Regions from separate parts of the Paenibacillus sp. MDMC362 genome, predicted to be linked through region 2. Evidence: riboswitches for the same ligand, from Rfam matches in the RefSeq annotation. Region 2 holds a riboswitch; each other region holds the start of a gene.

Region 1 (3,090 bases), on a different contig from region 2:
TCTCTGTCAAAAGCACGACGGTAGAGCCAAATTCAAAGTACGCGAGTTCATCGCCGATCTCGTATTTCTTCACGTTCTCGTCCGCATAACGGATGCTGCTTACGTTCATGGCTCCGACCTTCACGACGGCAACTTCGCCGAACTCATGCGCAATATAGGTAATGAGGCGCTCATTACGGCTGAGCACACGCCGGATATGGGTCATCGCAAAATCGTTCACGGGGTAAACGCGTCCCTTTAGATGCTCGCTTTCCGCCTGAACACCGGTTACCGGGGAATGAATGCGATGATAATCGGTTGGGCTTAAATACAATACAAATGCATAACCGTTGATGTAGTTTTCCATTCTCGGTGACTTGGCGAGCAGCTCGCTCAGGGTATAATCCTGTCCCTTGACGCTCAGAATGGTGCCGGCATTAACGGCGCACATCGCCGAAATCGTGGCATCGACGGGGCTTACCATGGCATCGGCGGTGTCGTCTATGGCGCGCAGGCCTATTTTTAACCGGCGGGAAAAGAATTCGTTCAGTGAGCGGTATTCGTGGATTTCTTTCTCCGCTTCATGCGCCGGGATTTGATAAATTCGTATGAATGCAGGTATTAGATGACGGCTCAGCCGGCTGTGGGAACAATGCCCCATGATTCGGGACAGCCACTTGCGGGAGGACAGCTCAGTCATCAGACGCAGCAATTGTTTAGCCATGTCATTCTCCTTTGTGCATAGGTGTCAGCAATAAACGTTGGTGGAAAAGCCAATCACTCTGATATTGACATAGAATGAGCTGGAAATCAATAAATAGCCATTTTTGAAAAAAGGTTCTTGCTAATTGGAGAACGAATGTGTATTTTAAGATTAACATGAAACCGAATAGGGAATACGGGGGCTTGAGTGAATCAGGCTGAGATTGCAGCTGTTATCCGCTGTTGACCGTTAATCTGAACTGGGTAATGCCAGCGTAGAGAATATCCGACCCTGCCTACATAGGGCCTATTTTTCCGTCTGCGCGTTTTCCAGACGGTTTTTTGTTGTGTTTACACAAAAATAGAGGTGGAGAGGGGAATGTGTGGTTATGGGAACATCTGTGCAAGAGAAGTTGGGGGTTCAGCCTCGAAAAGGGCTGCGGTTAAGCAATATTTTGGTGACGGTGCTGGTATCGCTGGTGCTTGGCGTCATTTATCACTTCTGGGGTTCGGTTTATAATCTGTTAAAACCGCTGTTCTTTGAAGCGGATGAGTTGTTATACGGAATGTGGTTCGCTGCAGCCACGCTTGCTTACTTGCTAATCCGAAAGCCGGGAGTGGCCATCATTGCGGAAGTGGCGGCTGCCCACGTGGAAGTGCTGTTTGGCAGCGGCTGGGGATTGACTCTGCTGCTATATGGCCTCATTCAAGGACTTGGGGCAGAATTGGTATTCGCGGCGTTCCGTTATCGGAGCACCTCGGCGTGGACGCTGGCGATTGCCGGAGCAGGCGCAGCCATCGGATCGATGATGATGGACTTCTATTACAGCTATACCGATGACCTGCAGACGTGGATGTTCCTGGCCAAATACGGTATGCGGGTACTCAGCGGCGCCGTCATTGCAGGCCTGCTCATGCTCTTGCTGGCCAAAGCCTTGGACCGCACGGGCGTCACATCCCTGCTGCGTCCTGCGTCGAAGAAGGATTACGAAGCACTGGATGATCCGCGCCATGTCTAATGCCGCGGTTAGCCCGGTTTCGGCTCAGTCCGCTGAGATGGTTCCGGAACCGGCCATGTATGTGGAGGGATTGCGTCTGAAGTATCCGGGCGAGGAGCGGCTGATGTTCAAAGACCTTTCCTTCTCGGCTGTCCGCGGGGAGAAGGTGCTGCTGCTCGGTCCTAGCGGCTGCGGCAAGTCCACGCTGCTGCAGGTGCTTAGCGGGATGATTCCCCGCGCAACGGAGGTGCCGATGAAATGCGAGTCGCAGCTGATTCCTCGCTCTTGGGGTTATGTATTCCAAGATCCGGATACCCAGTTCTGCATGCCGTACGTGGATGAAGAGCTGGCTTTCGTATTGGAAAACCTAAGTGTCCCCCGCGACCAGATGAAGGATCGGATGCAAGCGGCGCTCCGCGAGGTGGGTCTTGATCTTGAGGAGCTTCATATGCCGATCGGGCATTTGTCCCAAGGCATGAAGCAAAGGTTAGCGCTGGCTTCGGCTCTGCTGCTGGAGCCGGAGGTGCTGTTCCTTGACGAGCCATCTGCCTTGCTCGACCCGGAAGGAAGGGAGCAAATCTGGTCCGCGGTGAAGGCCGTATCGGAAGGGCGGACGCTGATCATCGTGGAGCACCGGATCGAAGAAATGGCCAAATACGTGGATCGTGTCGTACTGTTCAGCCCGGATGGCGTGATTCTGGGCGAAGGACCTCCAGCAGCGATATTCGCAGAATATCAGCGGGAACTCCAAGCCTATGGAATCTGGTATCCCGGCGTATGGGAAGATTATGCGCAGACCCGGGCGGGCAGAGAGCTGTTTGCTCCGGTCGATGCACTTGGCGATGAGCAGGGTAATCGTAATCTCCTGCATGAGGCTGCTCCGCCGTACGCTCAATGTGGGGAGCCTGTCATTCAATTGGCGAATTTCAGGGGAATGAGATGGGATAAACCGGTCATCAGCCTCCCTTCGGCCGAGGTGTTTCCGGGACAGTTTATTGCGGTCGTAGGCCCGAACGGAGCAGGCAAAAGCTCGCTGCTGCTCAGTTTGATGGGGCTGCTTCGCGCCGAAGGGACCTATATGCTCTGCGGGGAAGAGGTCATTCAGGGCAAGCGCAGGAAGCTGCGGAAGAAGAGAGAGCAGCAGCTGCGTCAAATCGGGTTCGTGTTTCAGAATCCGGAGCTTCAATTCCTGACGGAGCGCATCGGCGATGAGGTGGTGTACTCGCTGCTGGTGGATCATGTGCCGCCGGAGGAAGCGAAGGCGCAGGCCGACCGCTGTCTTGAACGCTTTGGATTGAAAGGCTTGGAGGCCAGGCATCCGTATCAGCTGTCGACAGGCCAAAAGCGCCGCTTGAGCGTGGCTACGGCCATGGCGAGGCATCCGTCCGTCCTGCTCCTGGATGAGCCGACC
Region 2 (3,090 bases):
CATCGTACCTGCCGTGGTGGGCGATACGAACTTATTGCGGCTGAGCTGCTGCATGATCAATCCGCAGATGCTCATGCTGACACCCGCCAATATGAGACTGACAAGCCTAGGAATCCGGCTGACAAGCATAATATGCTGTTGTTGTTCGGTCATCGAGAATAATTGCAGTGGCGAAATATCTTTAACTCCAATAAATAATGAGATTATCGAGAGTACCACAACGGCTGCAAATAAGTATCTAATCTTCATGGCTCTTCCTTCTATGCGTATGTCTCTAAATACCTGTGTCGTGCAATTTTCGTCATCATTCTCATTGAGATTGATTATCAATTGCGTTCTGATATGCATTATATCATCCTCATTCTGGCTCGACAAGTATAATTGAGAATCAAAATCAATTAAATTGTTCATAATTGTCTATTTTGTTCATGAATTGTTCATAATATGAAGTTTCGTGGAGACCTAGCTTATGTCCAGGCAGAACCCACACTTTAGTTAAACCTCTCATTAATGCAGCTTCTGCATTAATGAGACTTCACTTAAAACGACAGGGATTCAATCCTCATTAAACAGATAAGGAAATTATATTTTCAGTATTAAAAGTCGTTGACAATTACTCTAAGTTATATTAATATCCTAACATAATTATTATTTCTAACTAAACGTAAGTTAGTGTGGAATGATAATTAAAACTATGGCTATTAACGTAAAATGCATATTTGCTTGGAGTAAGGGACATCTTCTTATCAGGCGTATGCAAATTCGATTACACCAGGAGGTTTTTTTTCAATGTCTAAAGATTTTTCAGCTGCACTCAAAAATCGCCGTTCTTATTACGGGATTAGCAAAGAATCCGTTATCTCGGACGAGCGTATTCAGGAAATCGTAAACGAAGCGGTTAAGTATACTCCGTCTTCTTTCAACTCCCAAAGTGCACGCGTCGTTGTATTGCTTGGCGAACAGCACGATAAGCTGTGGAACATCACGGAAGGCATCCTGAAGGAAGTTGTTGGCGATGAAGAAGCATTCAAATCCACTGCCGACAAAATGGCTTCATTCCGCGCTGGTTACGGTACGGTACTGTTCTTCGAGGACAACAACGTCATTGCCGGGCTGCAACAAAACTTTGCCCCTTATGCCGACAATTTCCCGGTATGGTCCAACCAATCCAACGGCATGCTGCAATTTGTAGTATGGACATCCCTTGAAGCAGAAGGTCTGGGCGCATCCCTGCAGCACTACAACCCGCTGATTGACGAAAAAGTAAAAGCCGAATGGAACATCCCGGAAAGCTGGAAGCTGATTGCTCAAATGCCTTTCGGTAAGCCGGTTGCTGAACCAGGCGAAAAAGAATTTGCACCGCTTGAAGATCGCGTGAAAGTATACAACTAATCAAATAGATGAAAAAAGCCGCCTCCCAAGTTCCCGCAATTGGGACAGGCGGTTATTTTATAATGGGCAAAGATTGAAAAAACGATGGCAAAACGATACAATTACACAGGTAAGAGCCCTCGAACTTCTACGATAACATGAAGCTCCGGGGCAAATCTTGCGGTAACCAACTACATAAGATGTTGGCTGTACTAGGGGTGCCATGTGCTGAGAGACGGCGGACTGCCGTCAACCCTTATCACCCGATCTAGGTCATACTAGCGTGGGGAAGTGTAGCATTTATGTTTATTTCCTTTCGTAGGCATAACTGCACTTTCTTCATGGGGTGCGGTTTTTTTGCGTGGACTTAAACAATGGGGAGGAAATGACAATGAATGAGCTAGTTTGCGGAACCAGCCGGATCGTCGGATGCCGGTTCTCGGTATTTCCCATGACAGACCGGTTTGTGGAGGTCATCATGGGCGCGCTGCAATCTGTGGATACGGGAAAGGTGTGGATTCAAACAGACGATGTGAGCACTTGCATTCGGGGACGTGCAGAGCATGTATTTGATGTTACAAGAGCGATATTCGCCCATGCTGCGGCGAGCGGCGTGCACACGGTTTTTAATGGGACTTATTCCATCGGCTGCCCAGGAGATACGGACGCCGATGTATATATGACTGAGGATTCGACCCGCTTGAACAACGACATCGGAGAACATGCCGATATGGAGACTGCCTGCCAATTCGCTCTTTACCCCATGGGTACGGACAAATACATGGATGTCATCTACGGTGAAGTAAATCGTGCGAAGGCAGCCGGCACGTTCGCCGGAAGCGTTCATTACGCCAGCCGGTTGGACGGATCCTTATCCCGGGTGTTCGGATCTCTTGAAGAGGCATTTTTGCATGCGATCCAATCCGACAGCAGCCATCTGGTCATGACTGCAGTGGTGTCGGCTCACAGCCCCTCGGTTAAAGCCGCATCGAATTGAGTTCGATCGAGGCAGACAAAAAGCCCGGCAAGCGCCGGGCTTTTTCTGTCACTACTGCCAAGAATCTTGACGGTTTAAACCCAAGCACTCAAGATGATTACGAGCAGGATAAAGAGAACCAAAATAATTCCTACTGAATTGCCCCATTCACCGCCGCCACATACTCCGCTCATGAAGATCCCCTCCTGGATTTAAAGTATCACGTGATGTAATCACACTATTATAGTATTTCCCGCGTCGTGCTAGCGTCACGGCTAATGTACCTCTCTTTATCTATTGGCAACGGTATTTTATTCCTCGTGACCGATGAGAAGTTTCCCTCCGTATGGAAGGAGCATTTCCTCGGTAAATGCCATAAGAACAGAAGAATCATCTTGGCGATACATCGCCGCGAGAGCTGCTTCCAATCGCTCTCCTAAGATTGTGTCATAGCGGTTAAACAGACGGAACAGCGTCTTCCCTTCTCCCGTCCACTCCCGGTTCACCCTAAGTATAAAATCACAGAGAATCGCGGCTATTTTGTGGACCGTAAACCATTTTTCGCCATCCCTTCGGGGACTCTTCAAGTCTAACATGTGCTCAGTCAGCACATAACGGTAATCGTTAATATCGGATATCGTCAAGGGCAGGGGGCCGTAATCCAAATCGCTTCGGGCTTCCGCCCGTACCACTTCCCCCTCGGGCAGCAGCCGCAGCACCGTTCCTTCTGCGATCATCCGCTG
Region 3 (3,090 bases), on a different contig from region 2:
CCTGGTCCGCCGTTCGCTCCGCAGCTCTCGCCGCCGCGGCCCCGTAGAAGGCCAGACCCGCCGTTCCGGCAAGCAGCAGGTTTGCTTCTACCGCTGCAAAGGCACCCAGCACCGAGGTCAGCAGGCACCCTGCGCCGGTTACCTTCGTGAGGAGAGCATCCCCGCCGGTAATGAGGCGTACCTCGTTTCCATCGGTAATCACGTCCTCTTCACCGGTAATCGCCACGATCGTGCCTAATTCGCATGCAGCCCGCACGGCCAGCCCGGCATGATCGCCACCTGCGCTATTGCCAGCGTCTACACCTTTGATCTCGCGGGCCTCCCCGACAAGGTGAGCGACTTCAGCCGCATTCCCGCGCACGAGCGATACCTTCACCTCACCTAGGATCCGCAGCGCCGACTCCGTCCGAAAACGGGTTGCTCCCGCGCCGACCGGGTCCAGCAGCACAGGCACGCCGTGTGCGTTCGCCGATTGTCCGGCTATAATCATCGCATCCACCAGCTCGCGGTTCAGCGTGCCGATGTTTAATACGAGCGCGCCCGCGATGGCGGCCATATCCGCCACTTCCTCCGGCGCGTAAGCCATGACCGGCGACGCGCCCAGCGCGTACAAGCCGTTCGCCGTAAAATTCGTAACCACCACGTTCGTCATGTTGTGAACGAGGGGGCTCGTCTGCCGTACCTGTGTTAAAAGCGCCGAAACTTCTTTTTCCCATGTATGCATATGAATCAGCCTCTCTTATCTATATTGGAATTTATGAGCTTGTTACGTCTCTTTACAGCACAGCGGCCTGCAGGGGCACCGGCCATTCCTCCTGCTTATAAGCCATATCCCAAAACATATACTCCAGCTGGCAGCTCAGCATGAAATACTCCTTCATCCGTTCCCGCTCGGCTGCCGTCGCACGCTCCGCCCATTCATCGACACGGCTGCAGAACTTGGCTGTCGCGTCTTCGCCCCGGTTGCCGTAGAAATAAATCCAGTCGTAGAACGGATGGGATTCATCCGGCTTCACTTCATCCAGGAGCTTGCGGCCAATCTCCAGGTAGGTCCACGGGCAAGGCAGCAGTACGGCCATAATCTCGCCCAGACTGCCCTCATGCGCCACCGTCAGCATATGACGGATATAATGATGCGCGGACGGAGCCAGCGGATAGCCTTGAAGCTCATCGTAGGTCACCCCGGCGGCTGCGCAAAAATTCTGGTGCGGATGCACCTCGCTATGCAGGATGAATGAAATCTGTTCGTTAAAAGCCGCGATTTCTTCTCGGCTGGTCGATTTGGATATGGCAATTCCGTAAATCCGCATGTAAGCGTTCAAATACTCAAAATCCTGCTTCACATAGTGGATCAGCTGTTCCCGCGCCAGTTTCCCCTCGGCAATGCCTTTTACAAAGGGATGATCGAAGATTGCTTGAAAAATGCCTCCCGCCTGCTGACGGAGCTCTTGCGAAAAACTCATTTTTGTCCCCACCTCCAACATATTGAAGAGCAGGAAGTCCATAAGACACGACTTTCCAGGCAACGCTAAAAAGCCGCCCCGAAAACTGGAGCGGCTTCGTCAACAAGTCCGAGTGCGCCAAAAAACGCACCAAGACCTCATATTCGAAGGCTCCACTTTCCTACGCTAGTACGAACTAGATCAGGTTCAAAGGGTCCAAGATACGCTCTTGTCTCAGCCGCTAACGGCTCCCCTAGTGGACTTCCTATTCTTTTGTCTAATACTGTACATAGGTTTGCAGATACTGTCAAACGTTAACGGTTCGTGGACGGAACTCCACTTCGGAAATCTTCCCGAGACCGGTTGATCATGATGTTGTACCGTGGCAGAGGTCTTTCGCGAATAAAAAACGCCGGCTACCCGGCACTTGTTTCAGAAACACTGACGCTCGGTTGTCATGTATTCCCCAACATAATGAGTACATAAGAGCAAACAAACTAAAATGAAGCATAAAAAGGAGCGTATTTATGACGAACCCATCAAAAGCGGTTAAACCCATTCCGGATGGCTACACCTCCGTAACACCATGGATTATCTCAAGAAACTCCGCGGCGCTAATCGAATTCCTGGAGAAGGCTTTTCAAGCCGAAGAGTTAGCCCGCGTCTATGTTGGCAATGGTGTCATCGGCCATGCCGAGGTGCGAATCGGGGATGCCGTCGTCATGATGTTTGACGCGAAACCGGAATGGCCGGATAGCCCGGCGTACCTCCGTCTATATGTTGAGGATTGCGACGCCGTCCACCAGCAAGCGCTTGCCGCAGGAGCCGTCTCGGTGACGGAGCCAACGAGTTTGTTCTTCGGCGACCGGGTGGGACGGGTACGGGACCCGTTCGGCAACTTATGGTGGATTCAGACGCGATTGGAGGACCTAACGCCCGAGGAGATGGAACGACGCGCCCAGGACCCGGATTACATGAAGGCAATGACCTATGTTGCCGGTGCGGAAATCGTGGTGAAGATTTCGTAACAAGGTGAAGTGAGATCGAGCGTCATTTCAGGGAGAACATCATGGGTGGTTCGATTCCAAGGGGTATGCATGAATGGCTGGGATTATAATCGGTGTAGGGGCCGGGGGGAACCCAGAGTAGCTATGGTTTAGAGGTAGAAACCGGGGAGCACAGAGTATATAGTTGAGGCTACTGCTGGGCTTGGTGCGACTGCTGGGATTGGGGCTACTACTGGTCCTCGTGCTACTGCTGGCTTGGTGCGACTGCTGGTATTGATGCTACTGCTGGTATTGGTGCTACTGGTATTGGTGCTACTGCTGGTATTGGTGCGACTGCTGGTATTGATGCTACTGAATCTTGGAGCTACTGCTGGCTTGGTGCGACTGCTCAGAGGGCATAGCGGACTGAGGATACGTTATTTAGCTGAAAAGGCGTAATTTTCGAGAGTTAACGGACACCAGATACGTTATTCATAGAATATGGGCGTAAAAAGGCAGTTTATTGCGGTGATAAGCGATCCTGTGTCCGTTAGTTTTAAGAATCGAAGGTAAATCAGGCAAATAAGGGAACTAGTGTCCGTTAACGGATCAGGGGAGCGGTATAAAATACGGAGCTGGCATAGCTGTGCCGGTGAGTGGTG
Region 4 (3,090 bases), on a different contig from region 2:
TAATGAATAATACCGATATCGTATAGAGTGGATGCAGGTAGGAGCGAAGCTCGATATCCAAAAGATCAACGAGATAGATGTACAGAACATCCCCGGCAATATAAGTGCTTCCGCCGAGACATAACAGAATGGCCGCCCATTTCCCTAACAGTCCGGTATTAAAATATAACACCAGCGTAAAAAAGATAAGTACCATTGCACACAGGGGATACAGCATGTCCACCCAAAGGTTTCCCCATATTGCCTCATGGGCCAGACCCTGAAGCTCAGGCTTGATGAAATATTCCCACCCTACCGTCATGACGGCAATGCCAACAATCACGATATCCAGCATAAACCGGAGTCCCCGAAGCGAACCTTGAACATGCCGGAATAAATAAATGAGAGAGCTTGCGAACAGAATGAGTTCAAGTCCCCAGAACAAATGGGTTAGGATCGATGAGAAAGCGCTCTCTTTTCCAAACCAAACATAACAAGCATGAATGATTCGTGCCGCTGCATCCCCCATCAATCCGAGACTAACAATAAGCCAAAACCTGCGAAGATGAACCTCATAACGCCGACTAATCCGCATTAAATAAACGGAGGCGGCTACAGGAGGAATTATGACTAGAACACGCTGAAGCGATAAAGCCTCAGGCATCCACAGAGCAATCATGATTTGAATGAATGCATATATCATGGCGAGTCGAATCCACAGATGATCTGCTGGAGTTGGACTCATAAGCATTCCTCCTCGGCCAAAAGGTAAGCTGGATCGCTTTCGTATGTTAGGTCTTTTGAATTAATCTCTCTATTTCTCATGATACTTTTTACCCACCCAAAAGTAAAGATGAGGAAATGAAAGAAAAATCATCTTTATCAGCCCCACCCTAAACACAACTCCCACTTGACGTATAGGGATTATGTGATAATATTTCAGTCATATCTCATATAGATAGATCGGAAAGGGAGTTGAACCATGTCACAGAAACGATTGGATCATGTTGGTATTGTTGTCCGGGACATAGAAGCTACAATCGCCTTCTATACATCCGTAGTCGGACTAGAACTAAAGGATCGCCTAACCCATACGAATGGCGTCATCCAGCTGGCATTCCTCGGTTTTAACGGCAGCAACGAGACGGAAGTCGAGCTTATTCAGGGATACAGCAACTCGCTGCCTGCGGAGGGCACCGTTCATCATTTTGCAGTCAGCACGGATAACATTGAAGAGGAATATGCCCGGGTTCAAGGACTTGACGTTCCTCACTTGGACGAGGAAATCGTGACGCTCCCGAATGGTTTCCGTTATTTCTTCGTGCATGGTCCCGAAGGGGAATGGATTGAGTTCTTCCAGCGATAACCTCAATATAGAAGCCTTATTCAAATCCTTTATTCCGTGAAAGGTTCATAGGATTAATTAATCCTTCCCATGGCAAGTGTTCTGAGCAAAGACCTGCCTCGCTCGCGCTCCTTCGAACTAGACAGGTCTGGTGTGTTAGGACTATAATAGCGGATGTAATGATCAAAACTTCATAAATACCGGGGGAGCTGGATTTGGCCGGCTGAGAGTGTATCCGATATGATACTGACCCTTACACCTGATCTGGGTAATGCCAGCGTAGGAAGCCCATGTTTGCGGCAGCTTTTTATTTGCCGTGGTATACACTTACGCCGTCATGCGTCCTGATATCATCAGGGCGTTTTTTTGTGGAGTTGCGAGGTAATAGAAAGAGAACTCAAAGGAGAGAAGAAACGATGAAGAAGGGAAGATGGATTCCGCTGCTTCTCGCTTGCGTCCTGCTTATGGTCGCGTCCGGATGCGGTACAAGCGGACAGAACAAGAAGACAGGTGCCGAAGGCGAAGGCAGTCAGACCCCCGGAAAACTCCGTGACGTTCAGCTGATGCTCGATTGGTCCGCCAATACGAATCACACCGGCCTGTATGCAGCGAAGGAGCTTGGGTATTATGAGGAAGAAGGGCTTAATGTCCAGATCGTCCAGCCGGGAGCAGGCGGAACGGATACGCTGGTCGCATCCGGTAACGTGCCGTTTGGCATCAGCTATCAGGAGGGCGTAACGCTGGCCAGAACCCAAGGATTGCCGCTCGTTTCCATTGCAGCGATCATTCAGCATAATACGTCCGGCTTTGCCGCCCCTAAGGACAAAGGCATCGCGAAAGCAGGCGATTTTGAAGGAAAATCCTATGGCGGCTGGGGCTCGCCTGTGGAGGAAGCCGTCATGAAATCCATCATGGAGATCGATGGCGCCGATGTCAGCAAGGTGAAAATGGTCAATATGGGCGATGCCGATTATTTTACGGCCGTCAAACGCGACATTGATTTTGCCTGGATCTTCTATGCTTGGACAGGTATTGAAGCCGAGCTTCGCAATGAACCGCTTGACATGATTTATGTGAAGGACTACTCCGAGCAGCTTGATTATTACACGCCGGTTATCGTGACGAACGAGAAGCTGATTCAGGAGGACCCCGAGCTTATCAAAGCGTTCATGCGGGCGACTTCAAAAGGATACGACTATGCGATTCAACATCCAGAAGATGCGGCAGCCCTGCTGTCGAAGGCGGTTCCTGACCTGGATGCCGAACTGGTTCTCGCCAGCCAAAAATGGCTGAGCCCCCGTTATCAGGATGATGCATCCCGCTGGGGTGAACAAAAAGCCGAAGTATGGTCGGGATATGCAGACTGGATGTTTGAGCGTAAGCTGCTGGAGAAAGAGCTTGACGCTGACCGCGCATTCACCAATGATTTTTTACCGGAGCAGCCATAAGGTTATTTCTATTTAAAAAGAAGAGAGACGACGTTTGCGGAAGGCTGTCTCTCTTCCATTACAATATAGCTTGCACGAAAGGATGAGTTTACATGGCGAATACGCTCTTGAGCATTCAAGTGATACCGAGAACGCCAAACGGGGCCGACAGCATCCCTTATGTAGATGAAGCGATTAAGGTCATTCAGGAATCAGGCGTGAAATACGAGGTTCATGCACTCGAAACGACCATGGAAGGAGAGCTCGCCGAGCTGCTCAAGATCGTTGAGCGCATGCATGAAGCGCTGGTGAATGCGGGAAGTCCCAGCATCATATCCC

What was found. Region 2 has a riboswitch for thiamine pyrophosphate ahead of DP091_RS04960 (YkoF family thiamine/hydroxymethylpyrimidine-binding protein). Riboswitches for the same ligand answer to the same signal wherever they lie in the genome.
Region 1: linked by a shared signal. The riboswitch ahead of DP091_RS20655 (ECF transporter S component) and the one ahead of DP091_RS04960 (YkoF family thiamine/hydroxymethylpyrimidine-binding protein) in region 2 are both predicted to bind thiamine pyrophosphate.
Region 3: linked by a shared signal. The riboswitch ahead of tenA (thiaminase II) and the one ahead of DP091_RS04960 (YkoF family thiamine/hydroxymethylpyrimidine-binding protein) in region 2 are both predicted to bind thiamine pyrophosphate.
Region 4: linked by a shared signal. The riboswitch ahead of DP091_RS16400 (ABC transporter substrate-binding protein) and the one ahead of DP091_RS04960 (YkoF family thiamine/hydroxymethylpyrimidine-binding protein) in region 2 are both predicted to bind thiamine pyrophosphate.

Annotation. Positions count from the first base shown of each region.
Region 1 is NZ_QLYT01000041.1:31,751-34,840, reverse strand. It holds gene asd (archaetidylserine decarboxylase) at 1-703, opposite strand, end outside; TPP riboswitch at 868-980, shown strand; gene DP091_RS20655 (ECF transporter S component) at 1,071-1,700, shown strand; gene DP091_RS20650 (ABC transporter ATP-binding protein) at 1,693-3,090, shown strand, end outside.
Region 2 is NZ_QLYT01000010.1:52,480-55,569, forward strand. It holds gene DP091_RS04950 (ABC transporter permease) at 1-249, opposite strand, end outside; gene DP091_RS04955 (nitroreductase family protein) at 790-1,392, shown strand; TPP riboswitch at 1,576-1,678, shown strand; gene DP091_RS04960 (YkoF family thiamine/hydroxymethylpyrimidine-binding protein) at 1,763-2,368, shown strand; gene DP091_RS04965 (YjcZ family sporulation protein) at 2,443-2,541, opposite strand; gene DP091_RS04970 (nucleotidyltransferase domain-containing protein) at 2,659-3,090, opposite strand, start outside.
Region 3 is NZ_QLYT01000053.1:27,842-30,931, forward strand. It holds gene thiM (hydroxyethylthiazole kinase) at 1-724, opposite strand, end outside; gene tenA (thiaminase II) at 777-1,463, opposite strand; TPP riboswitch at 1,604-1,707, opposite strand; gene DP091_RS24540 (VOC family protein) at 1,970-2,470, shown strand.
Region 4 is NZ_QLYT01000030.1:152,085-155,174, reverse strand. It holds gene DP091_RS16410 (GGDEF domain-containing protein) at 1-724, opposite strand, end outside; gene DP091_RS16405 (VOC family protein) at 962-1,345, shown strand; TPP riboswitch at 1,517-1,627, shown strand; gene DP091_RS16400 (ABC transporter substrate-binding protein) at 1,741-2,772, shown strand; gene DP091_RS16395 (MTH1187 family thiamine-binding protein) at 2,865-3,090, shown strand, end outside.